Regions from separate parts of the Paenibacillus sp. J22R160 genome, predicted to be linked through region 4. Evidence: riboswitches for the same ligand, from Rfam matches in the RefSeq annotation. Region 4 holds a riboswitch; each other region holds the start of a gene.
What was found. Region 4 has a riboswitch for cyclic di-AMP ahead of AC58UW_RS10280 (CAP domain-containing protein). Riboswitches for the same ligand answer to the same signal wherever they lie in the genome.
Positions count from the first base shown of each region.

Region 1 (4,751 bases), on a different contig from region 4:
TCAGTGGTACGGATCGTATCCTTACTCGACCTTGTCCATCGTCGTACCTCCCCCCGGAGGCAACGGAGCAGGCGGGATGGAATATCCTACGCTCATAACGGCTTGGGGCGCGGACGACAAAACGCCGGATCAGGAATTGGAACGCGTTGTTGTACATGAGATCGGACACCAATATTTCTACGGCCTCGTGGCGAGCAATGAGTTCGAAGAAGCTTGGCTGGATGAGGGCTTTACCTCCTATGCCGAGGATAAGGTGATGGAAGCCGATTTCGGAGCGAAACCGAATTTACCTGTCGAGTCCAGCTACATTACTTCTCCGGATGCCCTGCGGCAAAATGCTTGGGCCTATACCGGACATGATCAATACGCAGAAAATGTGTATACAAGAGGCAAACTTGTGCTGAAAGCGATTGAGAAGCAGGTCGGCATCAAGACCATGGATCGAATCATGCGCACCTATTTTCAAAAGTGGCAATTCAAGCATCCTTCCACCAAAGACTTTCAAAACGTTGTCGAGGATGTATCCAAAATGAAGTGGGACGACTTCTTCAATGAATATGTTTACGGCTCGAAGATGATTGATTACTCGATTGAGAGCATCCATGTGAAAGCTGCAGGCAGCAAAGGTGCTGGCCCTTACGAGAGCACGATCCTCATCTCCAAGCGCGGCGGAAATTCGCCTGAGGTGCCGATCCAGTTTCATTTCGCTGATGGCACGGTGCTCGACAAAACATGGGACGGCAAAGAGAGCAGCATTGAATACAAACTAACCCATACGACGCCTGTAGACTGGGTTCGCATCGATCCGAGCTACTCGCTCATTCTTGAGAACAAGCATATTAATAACTACATGCAAGCAGAAGTAGATACCAAGTGGAAGCTCCGCCTAAATCTTGGCATTGTTCAATTCCTGCAAGCTATTTTCGGGTGGGTGGCCTGGTAGGCGCCCACTCTACAAGGCAAGTTTGCCTTCAGCAAACAACGCTTAGGAGGGACACCCGTGACAACTTATCTTAAATCCGGCTTCAGGGCGGCTCTACGGCAACCCTTCGCCACGATTGTCATATTCATGTACCAAATGTGTTGGGGTATGCTGCTTTATAAGCTTGTACAAGGGGTGCTAGTCCCTCTCATGCACCGCTTTCCCGGCGGTGACCAGCCGAAGGAAGCCCTCCAGCTTTTTCTAGCCGAAAGTCAGTTCCAGTTATTCAAAACGGATCTTAGCCATTCCTACTTGTTGTGGCTGGCTGCCTTGCTCCTAGCTCGCATGCTGCTCACCCCTATGCTGAACAGCGGCGTCTACTATTCGCTCACACACTCTGATCAAAATGCCGGCTATCGCTTCGTCCGCGGCATCAAGGAACTCACGCTCCCCTTCTTCGCCGCATATATGATCCGAATCGTCTTGTCACTGCTGCCTCTCATCTGGGTGCTGCCCAAAGCGCAGAAGGTGCTCGCTCACAGCACATCTTATGAACAAGCCTCTCTCGACTTATTGCCTTGGTTAATCGGTATGCTGGTATATGGATTCTTGCTGCATCTGCTTTTTATGTACGTGCAGTTCGCCATTGCTGCGCAGCTCGGCATTCTATCCACGGTGATAACGTTCATGCGGTATTCGCTTCCGATTATCGGCCTTTCCCTAATACTTGTCCTCAGTTCAGGACTTTTGGCAGGGATTACAGTCACAACGACCTATATCTGGGCAGGTCTGGTAGCGCTAATCATTTATCAGCTTTTCCCGCTCTTCCATATTTTCATGCAAATGTGGTCCATCACCTCCCAATTTCAGCTTCTTTCCGCCAAAATGGGACGATAAAAAATAATAAATTAAACCAAAAATGGTTTAGAATTGTTCAATCCCCTTGCAAAAGGGGGTTTTTTTGTCTGTAAAGCGAACCTTTACACATTTTTTCAGACCATATTGCACGAAAAAGGAGGAATTTCGATGTTTATGACGAATTAAGTAACTAGCCTTAAAAAACCAAATATTTCATGCCGAATTCCTCATTTCTTGGGGAAACGGGGGAACCACTCCGGGTGAATTGATCTTGCAAGACAGGGATCATAGGGAACCTTCAACCGAACCCTCCAGCTAACCTCGTAGGCACCGGAAGGAGACAAGCAGTTGAAAAAGGTTGTTGCTCTTTTTTTTAGTCTTGTTTTGTTTTTGAGTGTAGCTTTAGGGAGTGTGTCTGCAGCAGAATCCACATTGGACACAACGGTTAACGAATTGATCGGAACACCGTACCGCGATGCGGGAACGACAACAAGAGGCTTTGATTGCTCTGGTTTCACCGCGTACGTGTTCAATAAATTCGGCATTGACCTTCCTCATAGTTCAGCAGCTCAAAATAAAGAGGGCTACTGGATCGACAAAAGTGATCTTCGTAAAGGTGATCTTGTGTTCTTCGACACAGGGGGCAAAGGCGTTTCTCACGTTGGCATCTACCTTGGAAACGGTGAATTCATTCACTCTGCTTCCAATGAAGGCATTGTGATCAACAAGCTCAGCCAATCCTACTATGCGAAAAGGTATGTATCCGCTAGACGTGTTCTGTGGGATGATATCTACAATCAACTAACTGCTGAATCCAAGTAATTTTCTTGTTCATCATGAATAAAGCCCAGACCAGCGTTAGCTCGAATGAGCCCGCTTTTCAGGGCTTTTATTCATTTCTTGTGGTAACAAATTTGTCAGAAGTCCTACGGCTTCGAGAAAGGACACGAATCATGTCGCTAACAAGCGGAAACGACAAACCGCCATTCCCTGGTATTATTCAGTCCCTTGAGGAGTTAAGGCCCCGTGTTGGTGAACCACACGCTGCCGTCCAGAATAAAGTCATCTCCAGCATCGACGATCATATACGCGCTTTTTTGGCTAAATCCCCTTTATTTTTCTTATCCACATCAAATAAAGAGGGTCTTTGCGATGTCTCTCCGCGCGGCGACCATCCGGGCTTCGTCCGTGTTCTGGATGATCAGCGTCTGATCTATCCAGAACGGCTTGGGAATCGCCGCATCGACTCTATGCAAAATTTGCTCGACAATCCCCAAGTCGGCATGGTGTTCGTCATCCCCGGCGTCGAAACCGTGCTGCGGATTAACGGGCGCGCTTGGCTGACGCAGGATGAGCAGCTGCTGGAAAGTATGCAGCTTGGCGGCAAGCTCCCTGTTGTCGCGGTTGGCGTTGAAGTGCAGGAATGCTTCGTTCACTGCAGCCGCGCCCTCAAGCTATCCAAGGTTTGGGAGCAAGACGCTTGGCTGCCAGCGCAGGAGCACCCGGACAGCATGGCCATGTTCCGTGCTCACGTCGCTCGGAATGGCATCGAGCTGAAGGAATAGGGCAAGTATCACCCTTATTCCAAAAGGTGTAACTTGACATAGCATGTAAGACGTCCTATAATGACGGCATCATGTTTCTAGGGTTCCGTGGCGCTGCAGCGTCAGTCTGGTCCGAGAGAAAACACACAGCGGATACGCTGTGATCACGGAGGGGAAAAAGCCCGGGAGTCTTATCGCGCAGCGATATTGCTTCCAGGCTTTTTCTTTTTTGCCGCGATCTAAGGGCATATTCGTTTACTTTTTAAAGGAGTGATTCAAGATGGCATGGTTATATCTCGTCATTGCAGGTGTTTTTGAAGTCGTTTGGGCGATCTCATTGAAGTTTTCTAATGGTTTTACACGACTGATTCCATCCAGCATCACCATTGTCGGCATGATCATCAGCTTTTATTTTCTGGCAGCAGCTACGAAAACTCTTCCCATCGGCACAGCCTACGCGGCTTTGACGGGGATTGGCGCTGTAGGTGCGATTATTATCGGCACCCTATTTCTGAATGAGCCTGTTAGTTTACTGCGTATCCTATTCATGATCCTCATTCTCGTCGGCGTTCTCGGCCTTAAGTTCACATCCGGACATTAAGCCTACCGTTTGTCACTTCACTTTGGCCGAAGATTTCCTAAGCCACTATGTAACTAACATACCAGAAAGAGCTGCCAACAAATATGCGCAGATTCTCCGACAGCGGCTTAAAGATTTCATTCAACTCTTCGTACGAATAGTAGTTTTTAATAATTTCATGCTTGGAGCCATCGGCCAGCTCCCTTCTTTTGTACGTATCTTCGCTATGTTCACTCGTAATCAGCTCGCCGCCTCTTCCCGGCACGTACACATTATCCGCCATAAAAACGCAGGCCCCTCGTCCAAGCCGCTCGTGGAATCCTTGCAGAAAGGAATCCAGGCGATTTTTCGGAATATGCGAAAACCAGAAGTTGGCGAGACCGTAGTCAAAGTCCCCTTTTACCTCAGATAGCCGGTAGGCGTCCCCTTCCACGAACGAAGTATTATGAAGCGGCCAGGACTTAGATTCAGCAATTCGCAGCACCTCTGGTCGAACGTCCACACCAACGATGTGTTTGGCCGTTTCCGCCATGAACTGTGTCCAATATCCAGTACCGCAAGCCACCTCCAGAACACGGCTCCCAGTTACCTGCTTCTGCACGATATCCGCCAGCATCGCAAGTTCTTGCTGATAATCCGTATCCTCGCGCGCGTAAATCCGTTCATATTCCGCCGCTCGCGCTCCATAATAATCCTGCATGCCTTCTTTCTCTTCACGCAAAAGCCGCTGCCGATCCGTCACTTCGTGAACGACCCGCTGTTTAACTGCCAATAAGTCGGCAAAAATAGCTCCGCCCTGCGAGGCATAATTCGCCAGTAGACCATGCGTCGCCATCACAATAAGCTG
Region 1 covers NZ_JCAUAU010000017.1:108,546-113,296, reverse strand. Annotated here, with positions in the region: gene AC58UW_RS25610 (M1 family metallopeptidase) at 1-943, shown strand, start outside; gene AC58UW_RS25605 (hypothetical protein) at 1,001-1,819, shown strand; cyclic di-AMP (ydaO/yuaA leader) riboswitch at 1,987-2,125, shown strand; gene AC58UW_RS25600 (C40 family peptidase) at 2,129-2,602, shown strand; gene AC58UW_RS25595 (MSMEG_1061 family FMN-dependent PPOX-type flavoprotein) at 2,734-3,345, shown strand; guanidine-I (ykkC/yxkD leader) riboswitch at 3,413-3,515, shown strand; gene AC58UW_RS25590 (DMT family transporter) at 3,605-3,925, shown strand; gene AC58UW_RS25585 (methyltransferase domain-containing protein) at 3,963-4,751, opposite strand, start outside.
Region 1: linked by a shared signal. The riboswitch ahead of AC58UW_RS25600 (C40 family peptidase) and the one ahead of AC58UW_RS10280 (CAP domain-containing protein) in region 4 are both predicted to bind cyclic di-AMP.

Region 2 (4,751 bases), on a different contig from region 4:
ACATCTTTGGTTCCCGCGATGCCATAGGCGGCTTTGCCGTTCACGGAGAGCGGCCTATGTTCGTTCCCGTGGTTTTCGATCTCAAACAGCGGATCCCCCGCCAGCTTGGCAAATATATCCGGATTGGCACTAAGCCATCTCGCATTGACAAATAAGGTGGCTGGTATCTGCTCCTTGATCAAGTAATCGATCAGCTTCTCATCGTATCCGCTGCCTTCTGTGCCGCCGCAAGCGTCAAAGGTAAGGGCGATCACCTTATCCTGCGTTACAAGATGCGTCCGTACGCCGGGGATGTTCTCGCCCCATTTGTGAGGGGTGGCTATTTTGTACCTTTCTGCTAATGAAAGGGATCGTGTGGATCGTGTTGAAGATGCGAGCGCTGGCACAACTGCGGACGAGTCTGTTGTTGTATCCGATGGTGTCTCACCTGCTCTCTCTGGTGATGTCGCTGTCGGTTTCTCTGGTGCCACTTTGGGAACAGACGACGGTGAAAGCACCGGGCTGACGGTTGCCTCTACAACCGGCGTCGCAACTCCCTCTACCCCGCAACCTGAAAGCGCTATCACTACGCTTAAAAGAAAAAGGAAGCACACCAAGCGCTTCCTCATTTGTGTTTTCTCCAATCGAGCTTGCTCTTCTCCAGCAAGTGGCCAAAATCATTCTCCAGCCGTTTCTCCTCCGCCTTGCGCGCAGCCTCCGCTTCAGCCCTGGCAGCATCCTTACGAGCCTGTTCCTCTGCTTTCATCGCATCAGCTTGAGCTTTCAGGCCCGCTACGATATCAGGACGCAGCAAATCTTTGAGTGTCGCAGGTTTATCTTGCGCGCTAGGTTCAGCGATTGTGGTTGACGATTTCTTTTTTGCCATAAAGGGTCACCTCTGTTCCATTTCAACATCCGTTTTACCCTTTTATTGTACACCTCTACTCATGCAAATGATAGGGCACCGTCGCAACGACGATATCTTTATCGGCTTGCAGCTTCGAGCGTATACGTGCGGCAGACTGGTTGTGGAGCAGGCGGTGCCACCATTTTTTGGGCATGAACTGGGGCAGGATCACCATGATCGATTGCTTTTCCGATACATGCGTATCGACTCTTTCAATAAACTCTGCCAGTGGCTTCAAAATGGTGCGGTAACGGGATTTGAATACAACAAGCCGAACACCCGGGTCCCACTTATCCCATTTCTCCTGCATCGCTTCTTCATCCTCATCCGAAAATGATACGTAGAAAGCAATGACATTTGGAGATAAAGATTTCGCATAATTCAATGACTGCGCCACCACTCGGTGAATGCCTGCTACAGGCACTATGATCACAGGCTCTTTGGTGCATACGCGTTCTTGCGTGATATCAATGCGCAGCTGTTTGGCCACATCATCGTAGTGATTGCTAATTTTGGTTATTCCCCAAAGTAAAATCGGCGTCACAATAATAACAATCCAAGCACCTTCACTAAATTTGGTGATACAGAAAATAATCAGAACGGCAAGGGAAACGATTCCCCCTAAACCATTAATAACGAACTTGCCGATCCAGCCGGCCGGACGTTCTCTGAACCATTTGCGAACCAAACCGCTTTGGGCAAGAGTAAAAGATAAAAAGACGCCAATCGCATAAAGTGGAATGAGTGCATCGGTTTTTCCTTTGAAAATGACGAGCAAAATACTTGCCAAAACACCTAACGTTACAATCCCGTAGTGGAACGACAACCGATCTCCCCGGTACGAGAACATGCGCGGGAAGTTTTTATCCTGAGCCATAATGCTTGCCAAGATCGGAAATCCGTTGAAGCTCGTATTCGCAGCCAATACCAGGATCAGCATGGTGCCAATCTGTGTTGCATAATACATGGTTCCACGCCCGAATGCTTGCTCCGTAACCATCGACAAGACCGAGGTATGCCCGTGCGGATCAGGTGCAATCCCATAACCCAAGCTCAGCAAGGTGACGCCGCCAAAGACAATCGCCAGCAGAGTTCCGAGGGAAGCCAGGGTTCTCTTGGCATTTTTGACAGATGGCGTACGGAAATGCGGTACCGCATCGGAAATCGCCTCAATGCCTGTCACGGCCGAGCAGCCGGATGAAAAGGCTTTAAGGATGACAAACAATGTCAATGAGCTCGTCATGGAGCTGGGAACAACCTGGAATTCATGCGTGTTCATGGAACCTGTCAGCATATCGAAGATCCCTTTACCAATCAGGAGCAGTATGCACAGGATAAAAAAGTACGTTGGAATCGCAAACACGGTTCCGGACTCAGAAGTACCCCGCAAATTCAGCCACACCATCACCCAGACAAGCACTAAGGCTATGGGGACAATATAAGGCACTGTAACTGGGAAAGCGGACGTTATCGCCTGCACACCTGCCGAAATCGAAACCGCAACGGTTAACGTGTAATCAATCAGCAGTGAAACCCCAGTCAGTCTTCCCGACATCATGCCCAAATTTTCCTTGGCCACCATGTAGGCTCCGCCGCCCATCGGATAGGCCTCAATCACTTGGCGATAGCTTAAAACAAGAAGCATGATTAAAGCAATAATCGAGATTGCAATCGGCAATGAGAAAGCAAAAGCAGCAATTCCAACAGTCGCAAGCTCTAGCAAAATCTGCTCCGTGCCATAGGCCACTGAAGACAGGGCATCCGAAGATAGGATGGGCAGAGCCTTCCATACCTGCATTTTCTCAGATTCCAGCTCCGCCGATTTCAGCGGTTTACCGAATACAATCTTTTTCAATGAGTCACTTGTCATGCTGTGAAATTCCTCCAAATAACCTAGTTTTCAGCTTGATTTCCCATTTTTGAGCGCAAAAAAACACAAGGATAGACCTTGTGCTTAGCCACATGTTCTCCTTTCTCACGACCGCTTACGAGGTTAGCTGACGGGTTCGGGCTGCGAGAAATCTGCCCTAAAGGTAGCTGCCGCATGCGACAAGACGCACCTTACTCACCCCGTTGAAACCTATGGTTCCCCCGCTTTTCTGAATAGAAAATTAAGCGAAATATTCAACTGTTAACGTACGAGTTGATACTACTCTCTTATTGGCTCATAGTAAAGGAGAGAAAAATCTTAAAAAAGATTATTCCCTCCCCGCATTCTTTCGATAATCCGCTTACAATGGCATAATACTTTCGGTATCTCCCTTTTACTAGCTTATTGTCTGATTAAGTGGATTTTAGGGTATTTTGGCAAAATTAATTTCTCACATGACGCTTTCTTGTGGCTTGTTTTTGCTTAAAAATCATCTTTTTGCAGATGAGAGGGATGCCGCCGATGAGAAATAAATAGCGGGCATCGATCATTTTTTTGAGGAATGCGGCCAGCTTGCCTTTCACTTTTTTGACCCTCAGGATGCCAATAGCTTCTCCGCGACCAAGCGAGGCAACCGTCCCTTTGTAATCATAGGCAAAAGGTCGCAAGGGTTTCCCCCTCAGGGTATAGAGCAAGTTTGTTGCCGTATTATAGCCCTGCTGGACCGCGATTTGGGCATTGGCGGGGTATGGCGTGCCGTCTGGGCTCATGACAATCGAGCAATCTCCCGTAATAAAAACATCAGGGTGCTGCAAGGAACGCAAGTAGTCATCCACTTTGACCCTCCCGCGTTGGACGTGGAAGCCCGCATCCTGCAGCAAGGAATTCCCCCGAACACCGCCCGACCAAATGACAGTGCCGGCAGGAATGAATTGGCCATCCCCCAGGAGGACGCCTCCGGGCTCGCATGCCTTAATTGCGGTAGATAATTTATATTGAACCCCTTTGCGGCGCATCACTTCCATGCCGTATTCCACGAGGTCATTCGGCAGTCCTGGCGGCAAAGCGGTAGGCGACGCTTCGATATTAATGATCTGAACAAGTGAAGGATCGACGTCAAACATCTGGCAAAGATCAGGAATCCGATCCGCTAATTCTCCTACAAACTCCGTACCTGTGAAACCGGCGCCTCCAACGACAATGGTCAAGTACTCTGCATGCTTGGAATCCAATTTATATTTAGCGAACATGTACTGCGTATGCTGACGTATGAAACGAACACTGTTAATGCTATTAATCGTCATGGCGTGTTCACGCAGTCCCGGAATGCCAAAGGTCTCTGTCTCACTTCCAAGCCCCACAACCAGATAATCGTAAGCGAGGACTTCATCCGCCAGAACAACCTTCTTTTCCTCAGGCAAAATCTGCTGAACCGTCGCTTTGATGAAATGAATTTTCCGCTCATCGATCAGTTCCTTAATGGCAACACGCGCATTTTCATGATGATCAGTACCAGCTGCCGGCATATGCAAATGCGTCGTCATGTAGTGATAGTCGTGCTTATTCACCAGTGTGACAGCTATTTCATCTGCTTTGATCAGCTTCTGCAGCCTTATTGCGGTTACAAGCCCACCATAGCCAGCGCCTAGAATAACCACCTTCGGTTTACTCATTCGAATCCTCTCCTCCGATGAAATCATCTTTTTTCTATATGAAAAAGATCGACCAAACCATTCAAGGTTGTCATGTGAAAAAAATCACATAGTTATTCAGGGAATGCACATGGTTTGCTCATTTTTAGTATATGTGCCTCCTTGCGGAAAATCACTGGAATATTGCCCAGCTTGGTCAAAAAAGGCTGCGATGCTTGGTGGCTTTGTATGTGGCAGGCGGATTGAGTAGCAATTCGATGGTGTAAACGAACGATTGGAAAATAGCACTAGCGCGGCTCAGGTGAAGGAGCAGCGATTCAGCTGAGCGCGCACAAGGCCGTCT
Region 2 covers NZ_JCAUAU010000006.1:275,374-280,124, forward strand. Annotated here, with positions in the region: gene AC58UW_RS16530 (polysaccharide deacetylase family protein) at 1-608, opposite strand, end outside; gene AC58UW_RS16535 (YqkE family protein) at 605-865, opposite strand; gene AC58UW_RS16540 (APC family permease) at 921-2,756, opposite strand; cyclic di-AMP (ydaO/yuaA leader) riboswitch at 2,854-3,014, opposite strand; gene AC58UW_RS16545 (NAD(P)/FAD-dependent oxidoreductase) at 3,200-4,429, opposite strand.
Region 2: linked by a shared signal. The riboswitch ahead of AC58UW_RS16540 (APC family permease) and the one ahead of AC58UW_RS10280 (CAP domain-containing protein) in region 4 are both predicted to bind cyclic di-AMP.

Region 3 (4,751 bases), on a different contig from region 4:
CGCCTGGAGGAGCTTCGCAAATGGTCAGAAGGCAAGAAAGACATCCGTACCAAATTGCAAATCATTCACATCACTCACCTGCCAGATGGTTGGCTTGGCAAAAACCATGCGCTATACCAAGGGTATCTCCAAGCTAGAGGACAGTACTTGCTGTTTACAGACGCGGACATTCTTTTTGCCCCGGGTACGATATCCGATGCGGTTACATATATGAAGGAACAGAATGTGCACCATCTCACACTAACCCCGAATATGATCGCACGAGGCGCTTTACTCAAGGGGTTCGTCCATTTCTTTCTGTTCTCCTTTTCTTTATTCGTTCGACCTTGGCGTGCGAATGTCGACACCGCTAAGGGGCCGGGCATCGGGATCGGAGCCTTCAATATGGTAAGCCGGAGCGCCTATGAAGCGATTGGTAGGCATAAAGCGATCGCGCTAAGACCTGATGATGATCTGCAGTTAGGTATCTTCCTTAAGAGAGCAGGTTACCGCCAAAGAGTGCTGTCCGCCAAACACCTGCTTCAAGTGGAATGGTATCGTTCGCTCAAAGAGGCGGTTATTGGACTGGAAAAAAACCTTTTTTCCGGCTTTCGCTACAGCTACTTCGTCGCCTTGCTCGCTTGTTTGGGACAGATCGGCTTTTTTATAGGCCCGTGGCTTGGCCTCTTCTTCCTCTGGGATTGGCGCGGAGCCGTCTATGCCCTTGCTGTTATCCTGCAAATCTGGCTGTATCGCAAGCTGATGTCCCGATTAATGAGCCTCAGAGGTGATTCCGCCTATCTGCTTCCTGTCAGCGCTTCGCTGCTTGTTTACACGATGGTTCGCTCTGTTTGGCTTACTTGGAAACAAGGCGGCATTTACTGGAGAGGCACCTTTTATTCGCTTCGTGAATTAAAAAGAAGTGGAAGGTAGCCCCTGGAGAAGCGCCAAATAAGCGTTACTCGACAGAGCAAAGCTTACCCTCACGGTTTGTGGCATGATCTTATCGTTCTAGTGAACACGATTCATTCGTACAACCCGATAGTACAAATGGTTGCTCGGCTCTTGTTCCACTTCCAAATACCCCTCAGCATGAACGTAATCTCCCGTTATAAACGTGGAGGCGTCTAATGAATTGGAGTGTGTGAGGAACAGGAGCGCAGCTTTATCGTTGCCTACGACGAATCCGGTTTGTTCTTTAATTTGAAATTTATCTAAAATCTTGCCATGATGTGATCTTGCGATATGGTGAAACTTCCAAGACTTGTCCTCTTTAATTAGAAAATACAAGACGCGATTCTTGTGATTGTTGTTAAATTCCCGCGTAACACCAATCATACAGATTTTTTCGCCTAGGCTTAGATACTCATCGATTACATAAGATTTCAAGCGCAATCGCAGCACATTTTTGTGTTGAATATAGGCTTCCATTTCTTCCACTGTTCGTTGATCTCTCGGATCTTGCTTCGTTGCGTAAAATACTTCTTTTATAAACGTATCCGTTTGCAGGCTTCTTGCCCCTTTGAAATGATTGTACGTATGGAAAAACTGCTGAATAACTTCCCGAACCTCACCTGGCATTGCAGGACCCTTATCCACGGAATACATGCTATCTGCTATACTCGAATGTCTCTTTTTATGAAACCAGCTCTTCCAGACACCTAATTGCATGTGCTCGTGTTCACCTGCTCTTTCTATCTTCCAAACATTTCTTCATTATAGGCTAAAAACCATAAAATTTCGATAAAAATCGCATTATTCTGCGAACGAAAAAAAACACCTGCCTTCTATGCCTTTCATTCGAAAGAACATAGAAACAAGTGTTCGATAGACCTATCCTTACAGAACTCTTCTCGCTCCGACATACCTTGCGCTCCAATAAGCGCTCGAAAGGCTATCCACAGCCACGCCTCTGGATGTAGTCGCTGAAATGAATCGATCATTACCAAGATAAATGCCCACGTGATTCACTGTTTTTGAAGCAAAAAACACTAAGTCTCCGGCTTTCAAATCCGTGACTTTCGTACCTGCTTCACTGTGCATCTCCGCTGAGGTGCGAGGCAAGTCGATCCCCTTCGCTTGATACAAAAACCGCACAAAACCAGAGCAATCAAATCCTCTCGGTGTTGTACCGCCCCATACATAAGGCACGCCCATATAGGAGTTTGCCGTTTGAATAATTTGCTCACTCACAGACGGAACAACAGGAGCTACGGGAGCGGCAACCTTAGGGGCTGGCGGAGGTGCAATCCAAGCTGGTTTGTGCGATTTTCCATCCACATCCACAATCGCGATCTGGTTGGCTTCATTCCATTCAATTGGTGAACCGAAGGTTTCCGTGATGAAACGCAGTGGAACATAAGTGTTCCCTTGGTACACGGTTGGACTGCTTTCCAAGCTGATCTTCTTACTGTTCACTAGCGCTTGTTGTTGCTCTGTTACCAGTAAGATTGACTGCTGCTTGTTAACCAGTGTGACCTCGATTTGATCCTCTTGCTTCTCCCAGCTTACCTGATAGCCAAGCTTCTCAGATAACACCCGGAGTGGAACTTGCATGATGCCTTTGTCATCAATGTAAGGCTGAACTTCCGGAAACTTCAGCAGCTCATCATTGACTTGAACTTTTACAGGTCGGTCCGTAGGCGCTGAAGCGGCCTGAGCGGAGTGCGCTGTAAACATCGGTACTGCGGCGCATAAAATTGCGCATGAACAAATAAGACGCGAAAAAAAAGATTTCAAAATCTTGCCTCCTTGACGCCTCCGAGGTTAGTTGACGGGTTCGGGAAGAGGTTTTCCCTAGTACGCTCAGCTAGCAGCGCTCATTCACCCCAAATAAAGAAGTCCCCCGTACCAGAGCTTTTGATGCTCCGAGATTCGGCATTTTTTGTCTATGTTAGACTATCATAGTTTAATTGGTACGTACAACCTTTGCAAAACGGTAAGTTTTACCAATGAAAGTTGTCGCATAATGCATACATCTCACTCAACATAATACGCAACAAAAAAACCACCCCGTCGGGTGGTTTTGCTGCTAAGAGTAGCCAATTACTGACAGCGCACGATCGCTGACTATGTTCAAAGTTTCCAGCTCTGAGGCGGATAATGATAATGAGGCTGCTTTGATATTAATTGCAAGGTGATGCTCATCCTGTGTGCCTATTATAGCCGAAGTAAGTGCTTCCTGGTGCAGCAGCCATGCAATCGCGATCTGAGTCACGTTAGCGTCCTTGGAATCAGCCAATTCTTTCATGACAGCTAAAAGCTCTTTCTCCGCCTCCAGATGCTCCGGAAGGAACAGCCTTCTCTCCTTGCGGAAGTCTCCTTCTTTCAACGTCTTTCCATGGAGATGGAAAGCACCTGTCAGAATCCCCTTGGCGATCGAGCTATAGCTCATCACACCAACGTTATGTTCCTGGCAAAAAGGCAAGATCTCTTGCTCAATGGCTCTGTGCAGCAAGCTGTACTCTGGCTGAATCACATCGATTTGCGCATAATTCACTGCCTCTTTCAGCTGCTCCAAAGAGAAGTTCGAAACACCGATGGCACGAATCAAGCCTTCTTTTTTGAGCTTCACAAATTCAGCAAGTGTATCCTGCACCGGGATCTCAAAACTCGGCCAGTGGATGTAATACACGTCTATGTAATCTGTCTTCAGCCGTTTCAAGCTGTTTTCCGCTGATCTCCGTACATCTTGACGAGCTAGATTGCTTCGGCTCACCTTCGTCGTAATGATGCATTGGTTGCGTATATCTGCCAAAGCATCGCCAACGATCTCTTCCGAGTGTCCATTGCCGTAACCTTCAGCCGTATCAAACGTTGTGATACCCAGCTCGAATGCTTTACGGATGAGCTCGATATTATTTTGGTCGTTTGTGAACTCCCATGGACCTCCTCCGAGCTCCCAACAGCCAAAGGTTATGTTTGAGATGTCAAAACCCGCATTTCCAAGCTTTTTCGCCTTCATAGTCGTCGACCTCATTTCATTGATATCGTCTCACGATAATGCACACGTTAACAAAATAAGTATACCGCTTTCATCTGCTTTTGCCAAGAAATGTGCGAGCTCAGGCATCCAGCCGTGCAGCTTTCCTTAGCTGCAAACGGAACTACATGGCCTCTATTTACCTTTTTAAACGGTACAATCACCGATTCGTGGGAACTATGGTCCGCTAATACGCCGCTTATGGAAATAAACTCGCCTAAAAGAACAAATAACGCCCTGTAGTTCCCCTTAGTCGGGGAAACAGGTCGATTTGTCCGAAATAGCGGACTCCAGTTCCCTCTCCCCTACACAGGATTACTCAAGTTGTCTTCACGGGCGGTCGAACCCTCTGGGGTTCTCTTCCTTCCCCGTAACAAAGAAAAAGCCACCCGAAGGTGACTCATTCTTTGTGTGAAGCGGGTGATGGGAATCGAACCCACGCTACCAGCTTGGAAGGCTGAAGTTCTACCATTGAACTACACCCGCGTATTTATCGGGATGACACGATTTGAACATGCGACCCCCTGCTCCCAAAGCAGGTGCTCTACCAAGCTGAGCTACATCCCGAAACGCTTGTAACTTAATAAAAATGGCGCGCCCTGAGAGATTCGAACTCCCGACCTTTTGATTCGTAGTCAAATACTCTATCCAGCTGAGCTAAGGGCGCTTAAAATATGGAGCGGAAGACGGGGATCGAACCCGCGACCCTCGCCTTGGCAAGGCGATGCTCTACCGCTGAGCCACTTCCGCACGGTATATCATGCATGTCACTTGATTTCTTTCCCAGAGG
Region 3 covers NZ_JCAUAU010000018.1:3,892-8,642, reverse strand. Annotated here, with positions in the region: gene AC58UW_RS25830 (glycosyltransferase family 2 protein) at 1-912, shown strand, start outside; gene AC58UW_RS25825 (hypothetical protein) at 991-1,587, opposite strand; gene AC58UW_RS25820 (C40 family peptidase) at 1,819-2,718, opposite strand; cyclic di-AMP (ydaO/yuaA leader) riboswitch at 2,720-2,869, opposite strand; gene AC58UW_RS25815 (aldo/keto reductase) at 3,011-3,943, opposite strand; tRNA gene AC58UW_RS25810 (tRNA-Gly) at 4,377-4,447, opposite strand; tRNA gene AC58UW_RS25805 (tRNA-Pro) at 4,455-4,528, opposite strand; tRNA gene AC58UW_RS25800 (tRNA-Arg) at 4,552-4,628, opposite strand; tRNA gene AC58UW_RS25795 (tRNA-Gly) at 4,637-4,711, opposite strand.
Region 3: linked by a shared signal. The riboswitch ahead of AC58UW_RS25820 (C40 family peptidase) and the one ahead of AC58UW_RS10280 (CAP domain-containing protein) in region 4 are both predicted to bind cyclic di-AMP.

Region 4 (4,751 bases):
TCGAAAACGGCAAGTGGCGCATGAACGTCTGGATTCATACGGAAGACGATGCTCTTCAGAATACGACTTCGCTGAATCTCGCCACCGATCACCAAGCTGTTAAACGCGTGGAAGCCGCTATGAATGATGACATTGAGGATCGTGTCGCGGTTGCTTTGCGTGAGGTGCAGCAGGGTTTCAAAGCAGACATTTTTGACTTCGCTGGGGAATTCCACCGTGCGTACCCTAAGGAATGGCGGCAAAATCAAAAGCGCTGGAACGAGATCTTCCCGAACGTCGAGGTCACTGTACAATCTGACGCCAGAATGCTGCGTCCTGGGCTATCCAGCATCAAATCTTCTCGACCCGAAGAGGAGAAAGAAAAGGAAGAGGAGTCTACAAAATGACATCCAAAGACATTCCCATGTGCATGGCCGCATGCTTACTCATCACTCTCTTTCAGTGGTTTCGCCTGAAAAACGCGCCAAACAAAGAGAAAGCGGCTTATCTCTCCATCTTGGCCCTATGCTGGATTCTAGCGATCATATTGGTCATGAATCCAAGCATGCCAGGTCCGACGCAGCTGGTGAATGCAATTTTCCACCCTCTCGGTAAACTCTTAGATCGTTAAAGGAGCTTTTGTGGACATGCAGATCGGCGGGAAACAATTATTCTGGATGATATTGATCATGCAGCTGGGGATGACCATTTTACTGACCATTAATCCAGCTATCCAAACTGCGAAGCAAGACGCTTGGCTTTCAACGGTTTGTGCAACCGGGATAGGTGTAGGCGTCGCATTTATTTGTACTCGGTTGAGCCTGTCTCATCCAGGGCAAACCATGATTGAATTTTCCAAGAGGTTATTGGGTCGATACGTCGGCAATATGGTCATCGTGGTGTATTTCATCTACTGGTACAGTGTGCTTGCGATTATACTTAGGCAATACTCAGAGTTCATCGTCGCGACTATTCTGCCGAGAACCCCCATCCTTGTCCCGATTCTGGGTATGCTCCTCGTTGCGATCTATGTAACTTTCTCAGGGATAGAGGTTATTGCCAGATGCTGCGAGATCCTAGGTCCCTTCACCCTGTTTGGGATTGCAATTCCTCTTCTGCTCAGCCTAAAAAATATCCACATCAACAATATCCTTCCCTTCTATGTGGATACCGGTGCGATGACAATCTTGAAGGGAGCACTGCCGACCTCAACGTTTCTTGGGGATTGTATCCTGCTGCTCGTCATCATGGGTTTTCTTTCTAAGCCCCAAACAGGGGTGAAACCGGCCATTCTTGGGGTGGCTGCTGCAGGTTTGTTAACAAGCATTTCGACTTTCTTAATCGTTTCCGTGTTTGGACACCTCTCCGCTTCGGGCCAAACCTATCCTTACTTTAATTTGGTTCGTTATATTACCTACTACGACTTTTTCCAAAACCTCGACTCCTTTGTTGTCGCCATTTGGATTATTAGTGTGTTCACCAAAGTATCTCTCTACTTTTTCGTCTGCACGTATGGAACAGCTCAAAGCTTTGGTCTTAAAAAATGGCGACGCATAATTTGGTTCGTAGCGCCTGTTATCTTACTGCTAGCTTTGATCCCGCGGGACTTTATCGATAGTTCCGTGCTTTTTCCGCAAAAAATCGCGATCCCTTATTTCTTGCCTGTCCATGCGATCGGTCTGCCGCTTGTGATGTGGGGAGTTGCTAAGTGGAAAAAATAAATAAAACCCTTGGGAATTCCCATCCGGGAAATCTCAAGGGCTGCTTTGGATTAATTGCTGATGAATTCTTGCACCCATTCTCCGTTATAATAGGCAACGCCAATCTTAGTGAAGTTAGGGCTCAAAATATTTTGACGGTGGCCTGTGCTGTTCATCCACGCTTTCATGACGGCTTCAGGCGTAGGCTGTCCTTTGGCAATGTTCTCACCTGCATAGGAATAACGAATGCCATAAGTGCTCATCATATCAAAAGGTGACCCATAGGTCGGCGACGTATGATCAAAATAGCCGTTGTTGTACATATCCTTGGCTTTGTCCAATGCCATAGCTGTGAGTGCGCTATCGCTAGTTAGCGCTTTTAGCCCAGCTTTTACCCGTTCCTGGTTAACTAAAGTAACGACTTGGCTGGCATAAGCCGACTGCGCTGGCGCAGGTGTAGCTGGAGTAGCAGGGGCTGGTGTTTGCGTACCGCCGGTTGTACCCGTGCTGCCCGGAATGTTCAACTTCATCCCTGACCAGATCACATTCGGGTTGGCAACCTGAGGGTTGGCCTGAATGAGGGAAGTGAGGCTCACGCCATACTTCTTGGAGATTAACCACATGGTGTCGTTGCCTGACACCGTGTGCGTGGCGGACGCGGCCATGGCTGCGCTTGAGCTCATAAGGACACTAAGTCCAATAGCACCGGTAACGACTAGCTTTTTGTAACGTTTCAACATAGAAATCTCTCCTTTTTGCGGCCTGCGAGGTTAGCTGTCGGATTCGGGTCAAAGAGTAATCACCCGGCCGCTTAGATAGCGGCTTCACCCCAAAGGATGGGTCCCCCGTGCTTCCTGAGAAGCTTCGGCCTTCTAAGTTTTTGATCCATAATCGATCTTTCCGATTGTAACACGGGGTTTTACTGAAAACATGACTCAAAATTTTCCAACACTTTTTGAAAGCGCATTCAAAGCACTTCGAAAATATTTTCCAAATACATGAATAAAAAACCATAACTTCCACAAAATACTCATACACCAAATAAAGGAGTGAATCCAGATGGCTAGCAGTAGAAGCAATTCCATACTTGTGCAACAAGCAAAATCAGCTCTTGAGCAAATGAAATACGAGGTCGCTCAGGAACTAGGTATTCAGATTCCTCAGGACGGATATTATGGGTACATGGCTACTCGCGATACTGGGGCAATCGGCGGACATATTACGAGAAGATTGATTCAAATCGCTGAGCAACAGCTAAGCGGCAGCAGCAACGGCAACTTTAGACGCATGTAAGTAACCGCATGTACAGATCAAAAAGACTGCACCACCACTTCCTCCTTGGTGATCCAGTCTTTTTTGTTTTTCTCAAATCACAAATTCCATAAAAACCGGCGATCGAAGCCTTCCGTTTCTCGTCCAGTTTTTCGTCTTAACCTTGGCCATCAGCCGCGGTTCCATATAGGCGAAATGGTTGTCTTCTTTGAAAACTAAGCGATGCTTCACGCCGTCTAGCGCCTTCTGATGCAGAGGTGTTACCCCTGTCTCAATCACCCCGACAGGAATTTTCAATCCATTCGCAGAGTCAATAGAGGCAAGTAGAGCAAAGTTATTTTTCCTATAACCAGAAATGTAGACATCAATATAAGTCCAGTTAATCACTTTTTGCCATTGCCTGGAGCGTTTGTTGCTTTCGTACTTAAAATTTTCTTTTTTAGACTTCAAAATGATGCCCTCAAGCCCATCCTGCCGGATTTTCTCAAAATAATCCACCGCTTTACCTTCGTAAACCTTCACTTTTTTGTACCTATCATTCTCAATAAAAGCCTGATCTAACAGCTCCTTACGTTTAAGCAAGGGCAATTCGGTGACATCAATCCCCTTGTATTTTAAAATGTCAAATGCGCAAAATACAACAGGCGATAAATCCGTCGGAGTTAAAAATCTAGCTGACATCGCTTCAAAATCCGGTTTACCTTGATCATCCAGAATGACCAATTCACCGTCAAGTATCGTTCCCTCAGGAATCGGACATTGGAATAGCTCAGGAAATTTGTGAGTAACCAATTGATTGTCTTTCGTATATACATATAGTTTGTCCATATTTGAAAGAATACACCTAAGACCATCTAGTTTAACTTCTGCAACATGATGTTTACTGTTATACGGTCTATTATCTTTGGCGTCTTGCAAAAGCATAGGAGAAATGAACATATGAAATCACCCTACGTTAGATGATACTGCACAGTTATTCATCTGCCTATAGGGACTTGGAGGAAATCGAGACCAACCCGCTCCATTTTCGACAAAACAAGTGCAAACTATCTCTACAATGCGACAACTAAATTCGCAAATCCCTTTTATAATGAAGATAGATGAATGGGAGGGATGTTCGCATGGACAAGCTATTTATCAAAAGATTGCATACTTTGAATCGCCGCGACGAGCTTAGATCAATGCTGCTGATTGAAGGTATTAAACTCACTCTCAAACGGAAAAAGGAACTCGGCTTATTTTATAGATTGTTCAAGAAAACCAAGAAGAAACCCATTGTTGCTAAAGGATGGAACTAACATGCCACACGCAAAGAGGCGACCAAGAAAAGTAGAATCCTCTACCTTCATGGCCGCCTCTACTATTTTCCTGCCTTACTTGCCGCTCTTCGCATATTGCGCGCTGAACTCCTCAATCACTTTATCGCCGCCGGCTTTTCTCCACTGCTCAATCGCTTGCTTCCAGCCTGCCTCATCAATTTTACCCAGGATATATTTCGTCCGGGCATCGTCAATGATCGGCTTCAGCTCGCTGCCTTTGGTCGTTTGCGTCTCGGAAACGAGCGGATTCGTCGGGTTGTTGACCGCGATGGCTTCGTTCTCTTTGATCATTTTGCCGTACTTCTCCATGAGCGGCGTTTCTTTCCCCGTCGTTTTCGCCGTATACTTCGCCACTTGAAGCTGTAGATAGCTGGAGCCTACTTCGGTGTCCTGCAGCTTTTGATCAATGAATACCGGCTTGCCGTCTTCCATCTTGTAGTGTTTGCCTTCGATGCCCCAGCCTAGCAAATCCAGCATCTTC
Region 4 covers NZ_JCAUAU010000003.1:702,083-706,833, forward strand. Annotated here, with positions in the region: gene AC58UW_RS10265 (Ger(x)C family spore germination protein) at 1-386, shown strand, start outside; gene AC58UW_RS10270 (hypothetical protein) at 383-610, shown strand; gene AC58UW_RS10275 (GerAB/ArcD/ProY family transporter) at 627-1,700, shown strand; gene AC58UW_RS10280 (CAP domain-containing protein) at 1,751-2,416, opposite strand; cyclic di-AMP (ydaO/yuaA leader) riboswitch at 2,424-2,559, opposite strand; gene AC58UW_RS10285 (alpha/beta-type small acid-soluble spore protein) at 2,739-2,972, shown strand; gene AC58UW_RS10290 (ATP-dependent DNA ligase) at 3,045-3,890, opposite strand; gene AC58UW_RS10295 (hypothetical protein) at 4,073-4,249, shown strand; gene AC58UW_RS10300 (extracellular solute-binding protein) at 4,325-4,751, opposite strand, start outside.